4 regions of the Paenibacillus aurantiacus genome follow, and region 4 is predicted to be linked to each of the others. Evidence: riboswitches for the same ligand, from Rfam matches in the RefSeq annotation. Region 4 holds a riboswitch; each other region holds the start of a gene.
The links. A riboswitch is a leader RNA that binds a small molecule or an ion and turns the genes downstream of it on or off. The one in region 4 is predicted to bind cobalamin.
Positions count from the first base shown of each region.

Region 1 (4,776 bases), on a different contig from region 4:
CGACGCAGACAACGTCCGCTCCGGCTTGCCGGGCGAGCACGTTGACGGCCGCGCCGCCAGCAAGGAAATTCAGCACCATCTGAGGCGTCACCTCGGACGGGAACGCGCTGACCCCCTCCGCGCAGACGCCATGATCGCCAGCCATCACCACGACGGCCCGCTTCGAGAGATCTGCGCCGAGCTCGCCCGTAATGCCCGCGATTTGTTTGACGATATCCTCCAGCTTGCCGAGGCTGCCTGGCGGCTTCGTCAGCGAATCCAATCGCGCTTGCGCCGCGCGGATGGACTCCGCGTCCAGCGGTCTGATCGCGTCTACCGTTCTATCCAACAATTGCTGCGTATCGCTCATGATTAACCAACCTCTCCTCTTCCCTTGACGAGTCTATTCGCCGGCCTTCGAGTGCAGCAGCAGCTGCGGAACGCCGCTAACCGGATGCCGAACGACGACCGAACGCGCGCCGTATACCCGCTCGACGAGCTCCGCGTTCACGACGGCCTCGGGCGGACCCGATGCCTCGATCCTCCCGTTACATAGGACGTACAGCTCCTCGCAATATTGAGCGGCCAAATTCAGATCGTGCAGCACCGCAACGACGGTAATCCCCTGCTCGCGCTGCCACTGCTTGACCGTATCGAGCAGCTGCATTTGATAGCCAATATCCAAATAGGTCGTCGGCTCATCGAGCAGCAGCAGCCGCGGCTCCTGGACCATAACCTTGGCCAGCGCCACCCGCTGCCGTTCTCCGCCGCTTAGCCGGTCGATCTGCCGATCGGCCAAACCTTCAAGCCCCGTCAGCGCCAGCACGCGCGCTAGCAGCGGGGCGGGGTCGCTGCGCTCCTCGCCCATCCAATTCTGGTACGGGAAGCGCCCCATCGCAACCACTTCCTTGACCGTGAAGCCGACGGACGCTAGTCCGCCCTGCTGCAGCACGGCCACATGTCTGGCCAGCTCCTTGCGCGTCCACTGCCCCGCCGGCTTGCCGGCAAGCAGCAGTTCCCCTTCCTCCGCCTTCGCCGTGCCCGCGATCAGGCTGAGCAGCGTCGACTTGCCAGCCCCATTCGGACCAATGATACCGTACATCCCTCCCGCTTGAAAGCGAAAAGAAACGTCCGACAAGACACGCTTGCCGTCCAGGCTCAAGCTTAAGCTTTTCCCTTCGATCATAACGCGCCTCCTTGCTGCATTTTGCGTCGATAGAGCAGGTACGCGAAGAAGGGCGCGCCGATGAACGCCGTCACGACGCCAAGCGGAATTTCCTTGGGACTAGCCACAGTGCGCGCGAGCGTATCCGCCCATAGCAGATAAATCCCGCCGCCGAGCGCCGAGAGCGGCACGATAAGCCGGTAGTCGGGACCTACGATCAGACGGATCAAATGCGGGATGACGAGCCCGACGAAACCGACGACACCCGCAACGGAGACGGCCACAGCCGTCAGCAGCGTCGAGACGATCAAGACGGTAAGCTTTGTCCGTTCGACCTCGATGCCCAGATGCGAAGCATGCCGTTCGCCGAACACGAACAAATTCAATGCCATCGAATAGCGGATCAACACAACCGCGCCGACGGCAAGGAACGGCAGCACGAGCTGCGCATGTTCCCATCCGCGCGCGCTGATGCTGCCCATGAGCCAGGCGTTGATTTCGTTGACGACGCCTTGCGACATCGACGACATTAACGTCACGACCGCACCGAGAAACGCCTGCACGATCACGCCTGCCAAAATGAGCGTCACGATGTTCATCGCCCCCCTCGCGCGCGCCAGCGCCACGACGACCCCGAGCGTGGCGATGCCCGTTACGAACGCAATGCCCGGAATGAGCCACATGCCTACCGTGAGATGATAGCCAAATAAAAGAATGAATGCCGCTCCGACGGAACACCCCGTCGCGACGCCCAGTGTGAACGGATCGGCAAGCGGGTTGCGCAGCACGCCCTGGAAGCCCGCGCCGGCAAGCGATAAGCAAGCCCCGACAAGGACGGCAAGCACGATGCGGGGCAGGCGGACTTGGGTGACGATCGCAATCGAGCTAGAGTCCGCCCCCCCGTCTCCGTCTGCGCCCATCACATAATGCAGCAGGATGCGCCATACCTCGGATAGCGGCAGTCTCGCCGATCCGATCGACAAACTAACGACGATAGATGCGGCAAGGAGGAGCATCGCTGCTCCTCCATACAGGTACAATTTGCGCCGCATTTACTTGACGAGATCCGGATGCAGCTTCTTCGCGACTTCGAGCAGGCCTTCCGCCAAGCGCGGACCTACGCGAACAAGCGGATCTTGATCGACTTCATACAGCTTTTTGTTCTGGATTGCGGCGATCGATCCCCAGCCCGGACGCTTCTCGATAGCGTCGAGTATTGGGTTCTTCTCGCCTTCTTTCACATTAATAGACGCGTAGACGATGACGTCCGGATTCTGCTCGATGACCTTCTCCGGATCGATCTCGTACCAGCTTGCCTGATCCGCGATATTCGTGCCGCCCGCGAGCGTGATGATCTCATCCAGGAACTCGCCTTTACCCACCGTCCAACCCGGAGAGAACTCGAGGTATACCTTCGGCTTGACCGCGTCCTTCACGGCATCCTGTACTTGCTGGCGCACATCCTTCATATGGTTTGCGACTTCCAGCGCCTCGCTTGGCTTGTTCATGATCGCGCCGATCTGGCCGATCTTGCTAATCACTTCGTCGTACGTCTTCGGATCGGTCGCCAGCACCGTCAGATTAAGGCCGCGCAGCTTCTCGACCGCCGGCGCGTTCATCGACGAGGAGGCCAGCACAAGGTCTGGCTTGAGCGCGACGATCGCCTCGATATTCGCTTCCATACCGCCGACCTTCGCCTTCGATGCCACTTCCGCCGGATAATTCGAATTGTCGTCCACGCCAACCACCGCATCGCCCGCTCCGATCGCGAACATGATCTCGGTTTCGCTCGGCACGAGCGTCACGACTTTCTCGGGCGCCTTCTCGAACGTAATCTGCGTGCCTGTCGCGTCGGTTACTGTAAGCGGGTATACCGGGGCCGCGTCCGCCGTTTCTCCCGCATTGCCCGCACCTGTCGTGGCGTTGCTTTCTGTGGCCGTGTTATTATTCGCAGCCGCGCCATTATTCTCGTTCTTGCCACCGCAAGCTGCCAGCACCGCCAGCAGCATTGCCGCTACTAGCAGCATCGCCAATCTGTAGCCGATCGTTCTGTTCATGCTGTCCCCACTCCTCGTTCTTGCCGATATTGCAATTGCAACAAAAAAAGCACTCCCAGGACCGTGCCGGAAGTGCTTGCTGCAGACTTTCGCGCGTTCAAAGACGTTCATCCGGCTCAGGCAGCCGGCATGCACCGTATCGATCGTCTAATCCAAGCTCCAACACTTCCCCAAGTCCACGTGGGCAGCGTGCTATTGAACAGGCAGGTCTCCTGACTCGAAAGCTTGCGCGCTGCCGTCTTCCCGGTCCGCTAGGCGGCCAGTGACGTCGATAGGCTTCACGTTGTCCGCAGAACGGCCAATAGCCGTACGTTAGACGCTTCCTTACAGTGGCGGGTCCGTGCCGGCGTTGCACCGGTCTTCCCTTTTAACCTCCGCGTCGGACGCAACACTATGCATTCCTCGCTTCGGCACCTGTTCCAACATATGCAATTGTTCGACTGTAACTATATCACTCGGAGAAAAGGCTTGTCTACCCTTTTCGGCCGCGGACGGTTAACGAGCACGCCCCATGGCAAGAACCCCGCAGGCATTCAGCCTGCGGGGTCCCGATGACAACGCCTCTTGGTTATCCTTGACCTGCGCCCGCCGTTATCTTCGCCGTCTCGGCTGCTCGGCTTCCTGCGAGCGGAAGCACGACCGTTACCGTCGTCCCTAGTCCGCTCTCGCTGGCGAACGACATCTCGCCATGGTGTGCTTGAACGATGCGGTTACAGATCATAAGGCCAAGCCCGGTTCCGCTGCTCTTGGTCGTATAGAACGGTCCGCCGAGTTTGTCGATCAGCTCGATCGGGATGCCAACCCCCTGATCTTTGATCAGAATCGTCACCTCGCCGTCGCGCAGCGCGCGCAGCTCGATCTCAATCCGTCCGCCGGCCGGCATCGCCTCGATTGCGTTCTTGAGCAAGTTGATGAACACCTGCTTGATTTGATTCTCGTCGCAATAGATACTTGTCTCCCCCGCTTCGCTCATATTGAGGCAAAGCTCGACGTTGTTCATGATCGCCTGCGTCTCGAGCAGCGTCATGACCGCATGGAAGATGCGGATGAGGTCGTAATGGCCGAACAGCTGATTCGCCTGCGGCTTAGCCAGCGCCATGAATTCCTGGACGATCTCGTTGATCCGGTCCAGCTCCGCAAGCATAATATCGAAGTAATCGTGATGCTTGTCGAACTTCTTCTTCAGCAGCTGCGAGAATCCCTTGAGCGATGCGAGCGGATTGCGGATCTCATGCGCGATGCCTGCGGCCATCTGACCGGCGACCGACAGCTTCTCGGAGTTGACGAGCGCCTCCTCGGCCCTTTTGCGCTCCCGAATGTCCCGGTACACGGTCTGCACGACGATCCGTCGCCCCAAGAAATTGTGGATGCGAATGCTGGACGCTTCGACGTCGATCGTCTCCCCGTCCAGGCCGATCAACTTGCTCTCCACGAAGTCGAGCGGATCATCGGACTGCATGACCTTCGAGACACGCTCCGCGGCGGCTAAACGGTCGTCCGGGTGCACGAGCGAGCCTACGCATTGATACAGCAGCTGTTCCTGCGTATCCGCTCCCAGCAGCTTCATCGCCGCAT
Region 1 is NZ_JBHMDO010000044.1:226,572-231,347, reverse strand. Features, by position in the region: gene cobT (nicotinate-nucleotide--dimethylbenzimidazole phosphoribosyltransferase) at 1-349, opposite strand, end outside; gene ACFFSY_RS27955 (heme ABC transporter ATP-binding protein) at 383-1,165, opposite strand; gene ACFFSY_RS27950 (FecCD family ABC transporter permease) at 1,162-2,196, opposite strand; gene ACFFSY_RS27945 (ABC transporter substrate-binding protein) at 2,197-3,201, opposite strand; cobalamin riboswitch at 3,387-3,634, opposite strand; gene ACFFSY_RS27940 (PAS domain S-box protein) at 3,770-4,776, opposite strand, start outside.
Region 1: linked by a shared signal. The riboswitch ahead of ACFFSY_RS27945 (ABC transporter substrate-binding protein) and the one ahead of ACFFSY_RS21595 (energy-coupling factor ABC transporter permease) in region 4 are both predicted to bind cobalamin.

Region 2 (4,776 bases), on a different contig from region 4:
TGAGCGTCGATTGTTTGAAGGAGTGAGGAAAAGCCGCAGTCCCCGACTACGGCTTTTCCTTGGTCCATCCTATGCGATTAAGAGGACTCGAACAGCTCGAACGTGTGCTCCAGCGCATGGATGCTTCCGGCAAGCAGCACTTCCCGAAACAGATCGAATAGCGCGATCATGGATTAGCCGCGCCCCTTTCCGTCCGCCGCGGAAGCGGCGTCTTTGTCATAAGCGATAAGCACGATGTTCGGACTTGAGGCCGAGCGCAGATGCGCTTCGGTCTGCCTCAGTTCCTCCAGCTGCTCGTCGTTCAGTTGGGCGGGGCGGTATTCGTCGTTCATCATAATCCTCCTAGGAATAGTCGATAGCCTCCGCACGGCCGTGGTTAACAGGAAAAAAGAGCCCGCTACAGGGGCTCTCTTCCGACGGTGATACGTAGAATGAGACAACTTCTGCTGCACATCCGTTAGAAATCCGGTTACCTGATGGTAATGTGTCCCTCAGAATACTCTGCGGCACAACCCCTCGCTTCTATGCAAAATGTGTTACTTCCGTTTACCTCTTGTGAGTCCTTGCACTATGCCGTCCAATGGAACCACACCTCGCTTCTCACCGTCGATATTATCATGTCCGGGCAAGGGCGGTTCTATGCGGGATTGAGCCAAAGAAAAGACGAAGAGGCGGCAAAGCGCCAAGCCAATCGCTCGTCCGGTTATTGGGAGCTCGACGGATCAGCACAACCAACAGCTCAGCTCGACTTAGGGCGCAACGAAAAAAGAGCCCCTTAAGGGCTCTTCTCCGACGGTGATACGTAGAATGAGACAACTTCTGCTGCACATCCGTTAGAAATCCGGTTACCTAATGGCAATGTGTCCCTCAGAGATACTCTGCGGCACAACCCCTCGCTTCTATGCAAAATGTGTTACTTCCGTTTACCTCTAGTGAGTCCTTGCACTATGCCGTCCAATGGAACCACACCTCGCTTCTCACCGTCGAAATTATTATGTCCGGACAAGGGCGGTTCTATGCGGGAGGGAACGACTAAATGTTACAGAGTGACCCGGGTGTCGTAAGCAGCCGCGATGCCACCGCGCTCGCCTTCCGACGTGCGGTGCTCGGTCACGCGTTGGCAGTCAAACCTCGTGCGGCCTTGCGCGCAACGAAAAAAGAGCCCGTTTTAAGGGCTCTTTTCCGACGGTGATACGTAGAATGAGACAACTTCTGTTCACATCCGTTAGAAATCCGGTTACCTGATGGTAATGTGTCCCTCAGAATACTCTGCGGCACAACCCCTCGCTTCTATGCAAAATGTGTTTACTTCCGTGTACCTCTAGTGTTGTGTTCTTTCACCATTCGGCTCAATGGAACCACACCTCTCTTCTCACCGTCGATAATTAGAATGTCCCGAGTCGGTCGGTTGTATGCATGACGGAATGGATCTCAATGCGGCGTATTTATGCTTCAGGCCGGGCAGCTTATGGATCCACGGGCAATACGTCGGGAACGGGAACGAGAAGGGAAGGGAACGAAAAAAGAGCCCGTTTTAAGGGCTCTTCTCCGACGGCGATGCGTAGAATGAGACAACTTCTGTTTCACATCCGTTAGAAATCCGGTTTACCTGATGGTAACGTGTCCCTCAGAATGCTCTGCGGCACAACCCCTCGCTTCTATGCAAAATGTGTTTACTTCCGTTTACCTCGCGTGTCGAGTCCTTTCACCATTTGGCTCAATGGAACCACACCTCTCTTCACGCCGTCAAAAATAGGATGGCCGGATTGGGCGGAAGATATGCGCCGGGAAAGCGAAACGCTGCCGCAGGGCTCGTACCATTATTTTCATAGACAGATGATGGCAGGCTCTTGTATGATGGTCGAGACAATTGCATATCGGGAACAGGTGCCACGAGCGCGCAGCATGCGGGGAATGCATGATTCGCGCCGAGGCTTAATAGGGAAGTTCGGTGCAAAACCGACACGGACCCGCCACTGTAAGAAGCTTGTCTGCCGGCCGATCGAAGGCCGGGCGACAGGTGCGACGCAACCGAAGTCACTGGGAGACTGCCTCCCGGGAAGACCGCCGCCGCACCGCTTTAAGTCAGGAGACCTGCCTGTTTCAACAGCACTGTTAACCTACGCGGAATTAGGGTGGTGTTAGAGATCGGACAAGCAGGAACGATGCCTCCCTATGCGCATGCGCGCGGGGCGGCCGTTTGGATTCGTTTGTTAGCCACAGGCATTTCTAACACATTTTGTGTTGGGGATGCCTTTTTGTATTGTGCGGAAAATGGCATCTAAGCCAAGGAAGGAGCGGCGGGATCGCATGGAGAGGACAACGGGCAAGCTGCTGATCGTCGGGTTCGGCCCGGGCAGCTTCGAGCATATCACGAAACGGGCGAAGGAAGCGATTCAGGAGAGCGATATCGTCATCGGCTACAACACGTATGTGGATTTGATCCGCGGATTGTTGAGCGAGCAGCAGGTCGTGCGGACCGGGATGACCGAGGAGGTCAGCCGGGCGCAGGAAGCGGTGCGGCAGGCGGAAGCCGGGCGCGTGGTGGCGGTAATCTCAAGCGGAGATGCAGGGGTCTACGGCATGGCCGGCCTCGTGTACGAGGTGCTGATGGAGCGGGGGTGGCGGCGGGAGACGGGCGTCGCGGTAGAAATCATTCCAGGCATCTCGGCGATCAATTCGACGGCGTCGCTGCTTGGCGCGCCTGTCATGCACGATGCGTGCACGATCAGCTTGAGCGATCATTTGACGCCTTGGCGGGTGATCGAGCGGCGCGTCGAAGCGGCCGCCTCCGCGGATTTCGTCATCGCGCTGTATAATCCGCGCAGCGGGCGGCGGACGCGCCAGATCGTCGAGACGCAGCGGATCGTTCTCAAGTATCGTTCGCCGCAGACGCCGGTCGGTATCGTCAAAAGCGCGTACCGCGACCGGCAGGATGTCGTGATTACGACGCTCGGCGACATGCTGGAGCACGACATCGGGATGCTGACGACCGTTATCATCGGCAACTCGGCCACGAGCGTATATGAAGGTCTAATGATCACGCCACGCGGCTATCAGCGGAAGTACACGCTCGGCGCCGACGTGCAGCCGCTGCGCCCGCACGAGCGGCTGCGGACCGAAGCGGAGCCTTGGGCGCTGGAGACAGTCGGGGTTTTGAGCGAACAGGACGACTGGGGCCCGGTCGGAGTGTCGAGTGACGAGGAAGGCCTAGGAGCGGACGGGGAATTGGGCGAAGAGCCAACTTCGATTGCAGTCGGCGCGGCCGTTATCGGGACGGGAGAGACGGCAGCAGGACTGGCGGCTTCGAGGGGGGAGATAGCGGTCGATCGAATCGTTGGCCATTCGCTCGGGGAGAGAGCGCTTCGAACGGCCGCGGTTCCCTCGCCTAATTCACCGACTTCGTACATCTCCGCGGGCGAGACTTCACCGCTGTCTCTTGCGATGGAGGCGATTCGTCTTGTCGACGCAAGCCGAGGCGTCGAACGCGCGGAGCCTGATGCGATCGGCGCGGGGGCGGACATCGGAGCGCCGTTCCGGCAGGAAGCGATTTTCGAATTCGCGGTCGGCCCGGGGCTTGCGAACAAGAAGCTGAGCGCGGCCCAAATGACGCTGCTCGCCGAAATCGTCGGCGAAGCGGGCGAGCTGGAATATACGCCGCATCATCAGTTCATCGTTCGCCTGCGGACGGATGACCCGGCTGCGGCGACGGTCCGGCTGCGCGAGGCCGGGCTTGCGCTTGCGCCGGTCGGCGACGTCGTGCAGATTAAGGCGTGCGATTTTTGCGATATGGAGAAAGCGGAATCGGTGCCGTATTTGGAGCAGCTCGGCGCGGGACTTGGCGGCGCGAAAGTGCCCAAGGAGATGCGTATCGGCTTCAACGGCTGCGGGATGGCGTGCTATGGCGCGGTCAACGAGGATATCGGCATCGTGTTCAGACGGGGGAAGTTCGATCTGTTCTTGGGCGGGAAGACGGTTGGGCGCAACGCGCATGCCGCCCAGCCCGTCGCAGAAGGCATCGAACCGGACGCGCTCGTGCCGACGGTGGAGCGGATCGTGGCGCGCTTTCGGGAGGAAGGGCATCCGAACGAGCGGTTCCATAAGTTTTTCAAGCGGGTGAAAGAACTCGAGGGTTATAGGCAGCAGGACTTGCCCGTGTTCGCGATCGATAACGCGGTATGCGGCGACTGACGGCCGAAAGACCGTCAGGATTCTCAGGGGAAGAGGAGCGGACGAAAGATGGATGCAGTATTATTTGTTGGCCACGGCAGCCGGGATGCCGAAGGAAATGATGAGGTCAGGGCGTTCGTTAGTGCGATTGCGGATCGGCTGGAAGGGCTTCTAGTTGAGACATGCTTTCTCGAATTCGAGAAGCCGACGCTCGATCAAGGGCTTGACAAGTGCGCGGCGCTGGGCGCGAAGCGGGTGGCGGTGATTCCGATCACGCTGTTCTCTGCCGGCCACGCGAAGCTGCACATTCCGGCGGCGATCGACGAAGCGAGGGAGCGGCACGCAGGCGTGCAATTCATCTACGGCCGTCCGATCGGCGTGCATGATCAGGTGCTGGAGATTCTCGCCGCCAGGCTGCGAGAATCCGGACTTGATCCGGAAGCGGAGCTGCGCGATACGGCGGTGCTCGTCGTCGGGCGGGGCAGCAGCGATCCGGACGCGAATAGCGACTTGTTCAAAATCTCGCGGCTGTTCTGGGAGCGGCTGAAGGTCGGCTATGTCGAGACCGCCTTCATGGGCGTGACCGATCCGCTCGTAGAGGCTGGC
Region 2 is NZ_JBHMDO010000027.1:40,493-45,268, forward strand. Features, by position in the region: gene ACFFSY_RS16950 (hypothetical protein) at 174-335, opposite strand; cobalamin riboswitch at 1,869-2,116, shown strand; gene cobJ (precorrin-3B C(17)-methyltransferase) at 2,311-4,191, shown strand; gene ACFFSY_RS16960 (sirohydrochlorin chelatase) at 4,240-4,776, shown strand, end outside.
Region 2: linked by a shared signal. The riboswitch ahead of cobJ (precorrin-3B C(17)-methyltransferase) and the one ahead of ACFFSY_RS21595 (energy-coupling factor ABC transporter permease) in region 4 are both predicted to bind cobalamin.

Region 3 (4,776 bases), 220 kb from region 4:
AAACTGCTGTAAAAGGCGAATGAAGATACATGTTTAACATTCTCATACTTCTTCTCTCCGAGCAGGCGGGAGATGAATGTACCGCTGCCCATACCAATCAAGTTACCAAGCGCCATGATGACCGCGAATAAAGGTAAGGTAAGCGCAAGTGCAGTTAACATGGCGGTATTGTGGAGCGTGCCAAGGAAATAGGCATTCAAGATTGCATAGATGACGCTCATTGACGTGCCTAGCATCATCGGAACAGCGAAATATGCTACTGCTTTTGCGATTGGGGCTTTTTTAAAATAATGTAGGTTTTCTGCGTCCATGTGGGTCACTACTTTCTGGATGAATTTGTCGTCCCTCTAACAGTGTTAGGTTGTGCCTTACAGTGTTAGATGATATCATGAACCTAGAAGCATGTAAAGCACAAACTTACACTGTTAGATAAAAGGGCGGATACGGATGAAAAAACAGCAGCCTCAGATTTCGGAGGATAAAATTCTTGAAGCTTCGTGGGAACTTCTCGGGGAAGAGGGGATTGAGAAATTCAGCATGCGGCGGCTGGCCGACCGGCTGGGGATTCAGGCGCCGTCTCTGTATTGGTACTTCAAGAGCAAGCATAATCTTTATCAGCGCCTCGCCAACCAGGTGTCGAAAATCATTGTGGAGGAGTTCCACTCCGAAGGAGACTGGAAGGAGCAGTTGACCGGACTTGCGGTAACGGTGCGAAGCGTGCTCGGCCGGTATCCCTGCTCCACGCAGCTCATGATGATGACGCTGCCCCACGAGCCGGACATCATTCGGTTCACGAACCGCTTGCTGCTCTGCATGGAATCGACGCCGCTTGAGCAGGAGCAGAAGTTTCAAGCGACGCTTACGCTGTTGAACTACGTGTTCTACTTTGTTCTGGACGCTTATGAGCATCAGCGCAATGTGACCGCGATCGTGAAGGAGCAGGGAGAGCTTCCGAGCGGAGAGATGACCCGCCTTCTGGACGCCATGAGCGAGGCGGATGCAGGAATGTTTCGGCGCATGTACAAGAGCGGGACTTTCGAGTTGATGGGGTCTGATCGGGCATTTGAGTTCGGATTGAAGCTGATTCTATTGGGGATCGAGCAGGTGATTGAGGAGCAGGGGAAGTAGAAGTCGGACGAATGGGCGGCAAGACGATCGTGGATTGCGGCACCATGGCCAGTACGGGAATAACAGAGACAGGCTGAGAGCAGTTGTCTCAGCCTGTTTCTGATTATCCTGATCTCTTGAGGCTCACAAGCATGGACAGACTGACAAGCGGTAACGTAGAAGAAGTGTTGCCTTCCTGCGTCGGTCAATGCCAAGCGTTATGGTGGTCCATTTCATGTGAAGGATTACCTTTCAAATGACTCTCGAACATATCAATAATCGTCAAGAAATGCTCGGCTTCCCGGTATACATGATCGGCTAGCAAAGGATGTATGATGCTCTTGATCCGACAAGCTTCAATAAGATCTCGAGCGGTCTTCTTGAAATCACGCAAGCTCTCCACCGAGACGCGATTCTGATCAAGAAATTGACTCAGTAAAGGCTGCGTCTGCGATTGAGGGCGCATGGAGCTTAAGTCCTGCGCTTGCCACAGCAGCGTGTCAAAATCATGGCTGAATTCACGTGCCTGCTCGACTAATTTTCGTTCGGACGGGTCAAGCAAATGGCCAATGAATTTGGCGTGATCAGCCATAATTTTTAGGAAGAATACATTCTCATCGATAATGGCGTCCGCGAGCGGCTCTAGCTGTCCATTATTAAGCTCTGATAGACGATTTCTGAAGTAATTGGCTTCTCTGCTAACGTGATCGACGAGAAGCGGGAAATTATTGGCGCCAGGAAGCTTACAAGATAGGATTAGCCCGAGTACCTTACGCTTGAAAACCCATATATGCGATACCGCATTGTGTACTTCCATGTTGAAGGCTCTGATCTGGTTGGGGTCCGTCTGAATCGTGAACGCATGCGATTGCGCTTCGATATGCTCAAAAATAGAATAAAACTTGTTTGCTTCTTGAATGAGTTGAGTATCTTCGCAACGAAACCCCAGTTTCAGGAAGAGGGAATGTTCCTTCATGATACGTGACCAGAACCTGATTTCTTCAAGCGAACGCGCTACAAAGGCATTCAACTTCACTCACTCCTCTATTCTCGACTCTTGAATGGTATGTTTAGGTCGATTTGTCCAATGACACGATATTGGAAATAACATTGCGTATCGGCTGTTGTGTTCGCTAGAACGGTCGACTATGATAGGGGAGTAATGGATTTACTCTAATTGCATATTCGGGAACAGGTGTCTGATCGGCCAACATGCTTGCCGGTCAGACTTAATAGGGAAGTTCGGTGCAATGCCGACGCGGTCCCGCCACTGTAACGGAGGAGCAGGCAGCTCGATCCAGCCACTGATCAACTCTGATCGGGAAGGCTGCTGCCATGCGATGATTCCGGAGCCAGGAGACCTGCCTGTTCTGACAGCACTATTGTACCTACGAGAGATAGGGAGTGTTAGATGAATCGTCATCCTATCAAATGATGAAAGCGTCTTTCCCTATGCTTATTTCACGGGGAAGGACGCCTTTTTTTGTTGGCAGAAGAGATATAGGTAGTGCTAATCCACGAGAGTCGAAGGAGCAGGAAACAACATGGGAACTTGGGATTTGTCGAGAACGAAGCATCATGTGTTGATATGCAATGGGGGAAGCTGCTCGCGTCAACAGGCGGACGAAGTTACGCATGCAATCCGAGCAGAGATCGCGCATCACGCAGCGGAAGATCGGATTCATACCACGCGCACAAAATGTAATGGCCGCTGCGAGGACGCTTGTGTCGTCATCGTGTATCCCGAAGGAACTTGGTACAAGAATATGACGCCCGAGAGCGGGAAACAGCTTGTAAGCGAGCATCTGCTGCAGGGTGAACCGCTCCAGGATCAATTGACTTACGCCTATCATACTGATCGTTTTATACCTACGGGCCAAGGATCGAAAGGGATATTGCGGAATCCATAATGTATTTTTTTTGCTCCACATAGCCCAGTCGAGTCATCCGGCATCCAATCCCCATGCGCTATAGTTATCGAAGATTCGATATCTGCGCGAGAGGTGATGTTGATTCATGAGTGCCGGGGAAACAAAAAGAGTATCGAAAGGGTTAAGCAAAACGATTTACCAGTCCGTATGGCGATGGCATTTTTATGCTGGCGTTATTTTTGCTCCATTCTTAATTATTCTGGCATTCAGCGGCGCGGTCTACTTGTTCAAACCGCAAATCGAAGGTTATCTGTACAAGGACATGCTGGTCGTTCGCGAAGTAGGCAGTCAGCGTCTAACGTCGGCACAGATCATCGAGAAGGTGCAAGCCGACAATCCTAATTTGAAGGTATCCTCCATTACGTTAACGGATGCGAAGAACGCAAGCTATCCGATGTCCGTCAATCTGAACGGGACGCCGACCACGATGTATGTGGATCCATACAGCGGGGAAGCGCTCGGTACGCTAGACACGGACAAGACATTCGCATCGTTCTTCAAGAAGCTTCACAGCGAGCTCGTCGTTGGGGGTACCATCGCCAATCGTCTTGTGGAGCTGGCCGCATGCTGGGCCGTCATCTTGTTAACAACCGGTCTGTACTTGTGGTGGCCGCGCAACAAATCTTCCATCTGGGGAACGATTCTTCCACGACTAAGCAAGCCCGGCAGCCGGCTATTCTGGCGTGATCTTCATGCGGTGCCCGCCTTCTGGATCTCGTTGCTGCTAATCGTTATTATCGCAGGCGGGCTGCCTTGGTCTGGCATTATGGGACCACAGATCGACCGGCTCGCCAATTCGACGAATACCAATACGCCTCCTTATGCTTACAGCTTCGGCGCGAAGCCGTCATCCGTCACGGTCGCCAAAGATGCGGCTGAGGATTTGCCTTGGGCAGCCGAGAATCTGCCGCTTCCCCAGTCTGCAATTGGTGGATATATCACGTTAACCTCGGATGAGATCGCCGGGATCGCGGATGCGAAGAACGTAGCGAAGCCCTACACGATCACGCTGCCCAAAGGCGAAACCGGAGTATTTACCGTATCGACCTCGCATGTCAAACCAGGGAACAATGCCACGCTGCATCTCGATCAATATAGCGGCGCCGTGTTAACCGACGTTCGTTTCGCGGATTATGGCATCATGGCCCAAGCCATTACATACGGCATCGCCTTCCATGAAGGCCGACTGTTCGGACTCGCGAACCAACTGCTTGGCTTGTTAGCTTGCGTGGGCCTTATCTTGACCGCGGCCAGCTCGTATGTGATGTGGAGGAAACGCAAACCGGACGGTAAGCTGGGAGCGCCGAATCGGCACGATAACAAGAAGGTGACGATCGGCGTTACGCTAATCATGCTCGTATGCGGGATCGTCATGCCGCTGGTAGGGATATCGATCCTCGTCGTCCTGGTGCTAGACGCGTTGATCATTCATAGGGTGAAACCATTGCGCCACTGGTTTTCTGTATAGGGGGGATTATTAGTGTCGACATATACGTTACGGCGGTTCGCTTCGCTGGGCAGCATGCTGCTTCTGTCCGTTCTTCTATTCGGCTGCACAGCGAATATTCCCGAATTGGACGAATCCGGATTGCCTTCGCACCTCACGGTAAAATTGCAGCTGCCGAAGCAGCTTGAGGTCGGTGCGGATAGCGACTTCTCCGTCGAAGTGTTCAAAGGCGGGGAGCCGGTGGGAGGTGCTGCTCAAGCCGACTTCGTGTTCTGGCCGGAAGGGCAACGG
Region 3 is NZ_JBHMDO010000034.1:256,504-261,279, reverse strand. Features, by position in the region: gene ACFFSY_RS22660 (MATE family efflux transporter) at 1-311, opposite strand, end outside; gene ACFFSY_RS22655 (TetR/AcrR family transcriptional regulator) at 448-1,128, shown strand; gene ACFFSY_RS22650 (DUF2935 domain-containing protein) at 1,313-2,137, opposite strand; cobalamin riboswitch at 2,284-2,490, shown strand; gene ACFFSY_RS22645 ((2Fe-2S) ferredoxin domain-containing protein) at 2,652-3,017, shown strand; gene ACFFSY_RS22640 (PepSY-associated TM helix domain-containing protein) at 3,124-4,506, shown strand; gene ACFFSY_RS22635 (FixH family protein) at 4,519-4,776, shown strand, end outside.
Region 3: linked by a shared signal. The riboswitch ahead of ACFFSY_RS22645 ((2Fe-2S) ferredoxin domain-containing protein) and the one ahead of ACFFSY_RS21595 (energy-coupling factor ABC transporter permease) in region 4 are both predicted to bind cobalamin.

Region 4 (4,776 bases):
GGTCGAGATAAGCGGTCGGTTCGTCCAACAGCAGAACTCGCGGTCGCATCACCATCACGCCTGCGAGCGCGACCCGCTTCTTCTGACCAAGACTTAGCGCATGGATTGGCGTATCTGCTGCATGCGTAAGACCCACCGCATTTATGGCTTCCCGAACGCGGTCTCGAATTTCCCCTTCCGGCACGCCTGCGTTGCGCAGGCCATAGGAGACATCCTCGCGCGGCGTATTCAGAATCAGCTGCTGCTCCGGATCTTGAAAGACAAGACCGATCTCCTCTCGGATGGCGCGCAAGCCGCGCCGATTGTCCGGATATGGCTGGCCGCGAAAGCGCATCGCGCCTTGATCGGGGCGCAGCAAGCCGAGCAGTTGAAGAAACAGCGTCGATTTGCCCGATCCGTTCCGTCCGAGCAGCGCCGTCTTCTTGGCCTGCGGTATCTGTAAGGTCAATTGATCGAGCGCCGGCTTGCGCCCTCCTGGATAAGTATACGAGACGCTCTCCGTCTCCAAGATGTTGTGTATCATGATAGCCATCCTCCAGGCAGCAGCAGTGCCGTCAACGTTATGATTGCGAGACCGATTAGGGCCTCGATGCGCAGCTTCGCGGGAACGTTCCCCGGTTCGCTTGGCGCTAGCCGCAGCTCGTCTTCGAAGCCGCGCGCGCGGAGCCCGCGCGTCCAATTGTCGTAGCGGGACATCGTCCGCCCGAACAGCCGGGCCGCGAGCGTCGCCGTGTCGGCGATTCGGCTCCTCACGCCATGATGGCCACCCCTCGCCCGTTGAGCCGTGTATAGCTCGGACGCCGTCTGGAGCAAGGCGAAGAGAAACCGGTACATGATCTGCATGATCTCCAGCAGCAGCATGGGTACGCGAAGCTTACGCAGCACCTGGAATAAATCCGCCATCGGCGTGGTCAGTATGAGGAAGAGGAAGCAGCTTGAACATGCGAGCACGCGAAACAAGAGCCTTACCGCGAGATGCATGCTATCTTCGGTCACTGCCAGCTGCCATCCGCCCAACTCGAGCCGGACGTTCGCCGCGACAGCCATCTTCGCGCCTTCCGGGATCGCCTCGATCATAAGAGCCGGCAGACTAAGCAGATAGAATCCAAGGACGCTCCCGAGCGACACAGCATAGAATTTCGCGCTGATCCCCGCTCGCGGTACCGTCCAGACGTACAACCACGCGATGATGGCCGCCTGCACCGCCGGACCGGTCAAGTAAGCGAGCAGCAGGAGCGAAGCGGCGAAACCACCCTTGGCTGTCGCCGGCAGGCTTCTTAACCGATTGCCGTAGGAGTAGCTGTCGATCTGCTTCAAGATCACGGTTGTTTTCTCGTCGCTTTGCCTCTGAACAAGCCGATGACATAACCGATGAAGCCCGCGCCGAGCGCCGCTTGCAGCGCGAACAGCATGCTCTCGGTCTCGCCCGGCGGCGATAACAGCGAGGAGAACCACGGCTTGTAGGTTGGATCGACGACCGCGATCAATTCTTCGGCTTCCCCATCCGCGCCCCCGAATTCCCCTTTGACGAAAGCCAGGGGCAGCACGGCCAACAGGATGACCGCGAGGATGATCAGCGTATTGCGATAACGTTTAAACATGCGTCGTGGCTCCTTTCATTCTGCGCTGCAGCTGCCGGAACTCGTCCGCTCCATAGGCTTGCAGCCAATTCCAGACGAGCACGGTCAGCAGACCTTCGCTGATCGCAAGCGGAATTTGGGTGACGGCGAAGACGCCGCCGAATTTCATAAGCGATGCGGCGAATCCCCCGCTAGCTGAAGGGAATGCGAGCGCGAGCTGCGCCGATGTGACGATATACGTGGCCAGGTCGGCAAGCGCCGCGGCGAAGAATATTGCCAGCTTCTGCTTGCCTGTGGTCCGCATCAGCCACACATAGACCGCGTAACCGGCCATCGGGCCTGCGACGGCCATCGAGAATGCGTTCGCGCCGAGCGTCGTCAGTCCGCCGTGGGCAAGCAGCACCGCCTGGAAGAGCAGGACGATCGTCCCTAACACGCTCATCGGCAGCGGTCCGAACATGACGGCGCCAAGCCCCGTCCCGGTCGGATGCGAGCTGCTGCCTGTGACGGAAGGCAGCTTCAGCGCCGATAGCACGAACGTGAAGGCGCCTGCAAGGCCGAGCATGATTTTGAGCTCTGGCGCTTCCTTCGTCACCTTTCGCAGAGAACGAATTCCGAGCATAAAGAACGGGATGAAGACTACCCACCAGAAGATCGCCCATCCGACAGGCAGGAAGCCCTCCATGATGTGCATGGCGTATGCGGACTGCGGTTCATTGATCCATAAGTACAGCGCCATCGCCGCTACCACCGCCAACGTCCCCGCCCATTTTCTTTTTTTCATTGCTGCCAATCCCTTCTGTTAAATGTTGCACGCCGCTCGGACATGCAAAAAAAGGCGCCTCTCCCCTTCGTCATGCAGGGGAAAGACGCCCGTATGTACGCCCTTGGTTACCATCCGGTTGCTCGTCTAACACCTCCCTATCTCCCGTAGGTAAAGCAGTGTCGTTGAAACAGGCAGGTCTCCTGGCTACCGGCATCATCGTCGTCAGCCGCCTTCCCGGTTGCACCCAGTGGCGATTATGCGCTTTCGACTCCTCCGTAACAGTGGCGGGACCGCGTCGGCTTTGCACCGAACTTCCCTATTAAGCCGGAATGGCAGCCTGCATCGGCCGCTTTCCAGCACCTGTTTCCGTTATTCGATTATATCCGCACGCGGAATCAAACCTATGAACATAGTAAACGGTTGCCGCGTTTTGCGCAACAACCGTTTTGGATGGCGCCTCTCAGTGGAAGGATTGCCAGAATGGGCGATCCTTGGCTAATATCCCGTTGATCTGCGCGAACGGAATCGTGAACGTCGGGAAGCCTGCCGCGTAGGGTCCGATTTCGTAAGGCGCGAAATACAGATGCAGCGCCGTCTCCGAGACATAGAACGGCTGGTCTGGCGCGATCCCTTTGTACGTGTCCGGGAATACGTAGTCGTACTGCGGGTCTTCCTTGATTTGTTGGCCGACGATATCGCTGAGCACCTTCACGTAATCGCTGCCGGGCTTGAACAAGTCCTTCAATTCGTAGAACCCCCCGGTTGTCACATCGACATGCGGGTACAGCAGCGTAGGCATGCCGTGCGCCGCGCCGAACGGATAGTTGTAGCCGGACAGCTCGAGGACGAGCAGATTTTTGCGGAACATGGAGATCTGGAAGTCGCCGGTATACGAAGCTTCCAGCTGCTGATCCGCCGGGACCGGCTTCACCTGAGACAGCTCCTTGAGCTTGGTATTGACATTCTGCTGCGTATTCGGATTCGACATTCCTTCGAGCTGCGGGTAATAGACGAGGTAATCTTTGTTCGGGCTATATTTCACCTCGCGCACCCGGTACGGATCGCGCAGCGGAATGATGCTGTTCTGCCGCCAGACATTCTGCCCATCCTTCGTCCAATACGACAGCCGCTGGTCCACGTTCGCCGCGATCAGGCCATCCTCGAGCGTTAAGATGCCGCTTCCTTTGATACGCGGATAACCCGGCGCCGCCTTGCCCGTCCGATCGATGAAATACGTGTGCGTGCGGTCATAGACCGAAGCCAGCCCTTGCTTGAAATCCTGCGGATCGAAATAGACGTAATCGCTTAGACGAACGCCATTCGTCGCGGCGATCGCGTATTTGGAACCGCGGTACGGCTCGTTCTCGTCGATCGCCTGCCCAAGTGCCAGACGCTTCTCGCCGAGCTGCCGGATATCGTTATAGCCCGGCTGGACGACGTATTGACCTTTCTTGTCGATGACGCCATACACCGACTTGTAATCCTCGCCCGTATTGACGACGGCCAACCCGTCTTGGAAAGGCTGGGCAAACGTATACGCGGGCGGAATGACGACCCTGCCCTTCTCATCGATATATCCATAAGGGCCGCCTGCTTCCTGCTGGAAGGCAAGCAGGCCGTCGCCTGGCGGACCTACGAATGGATAATGGAATACGGCAACCTCGGTCCCATCAGGCCGAATAACCGCATATTCGCCTTCTTTCGTCTTCACGAGCGCACGGTCGCGCTGGAAGTCGTCCGCCTCCATGAAGCGGGCCGGAATGACTTCGTCTCCCCGTCCGTCAATGTAACCATACCGCGAGCTGCCATCTTGATCTTGGACATAGAAGACCGCCCTGTTATCGTGCAAATTCCCCAGGAAGGAATAAGCGCGCTTCGTCACGATCTTCCCTGAAGCGTTCATCAGCTTAAAGCCTTCCTTGTCGATAACGACCGCGTGACCTTCGTTGAAATCGCTGATCGAATCATAAATCGGCTCTACAACGAAGCGGCCTGTTGTGTCGATCAGCCCGGTCCCGCGTTCCGTCCCGGCGGCCGCGAGTCGATTCGGACCGAAAGAAGCGGCAGATCGGAAACGAGGCGGCAGAACCATTTTGCCTGAGCGGTCGATGTACCCCCAACGAATTCCGTTCAAGGTCTTGAGCGAAGCGGGGAACAGCGCTTCCGCTCTGGTAGCGACACTTCGGCCATGTTGCAACTTGCCCGCGATCTCCCGCTGCAGACGCTCCAGCTCTTCCCGCGACGGATACGGATGCGGAAAATCCAATGCCCGGCGAGCGGATGACAGTGCCGCCTGCGGCAATCCCGCTCGAAGCTGAGCATCAGCCAGATAATACCAATAGAATGCGTAATCAGGATGAAGCCGAACCATATGCTCATAATAACCCGTCACCTTGCGAAAGTAAGCCGCCTCTACGTCGGGTGCCGGCA
Region 4 is NZ_JBHMDO010000034.1:37,284-42,059, reverse strand. Features, by position in the region: gene ACFFSY_RS21610 (energy-coupling factor ABC transporter ATP-binding protein) at 1-523, opposite strand, end outside; gene cbiQ (cobalt ECF transporter T component CbiQ) at 520-1,323, opposite strand; gene ACFFSY_RS21600 (cobalt ECF transporter S component CbiN) at 1,320-1,601, opposite strand; gene ACFFSY_RS21595 (energy-coupling factor ABC transporter permease) at 1,594-2,364, opposite strand; cobalamin riboswitch at 2,520-2,725, opposite strand; gene ACFFSY_RS21590 (WG repeat-containing protein) at 2,807-4,776, opposite strand, start outside.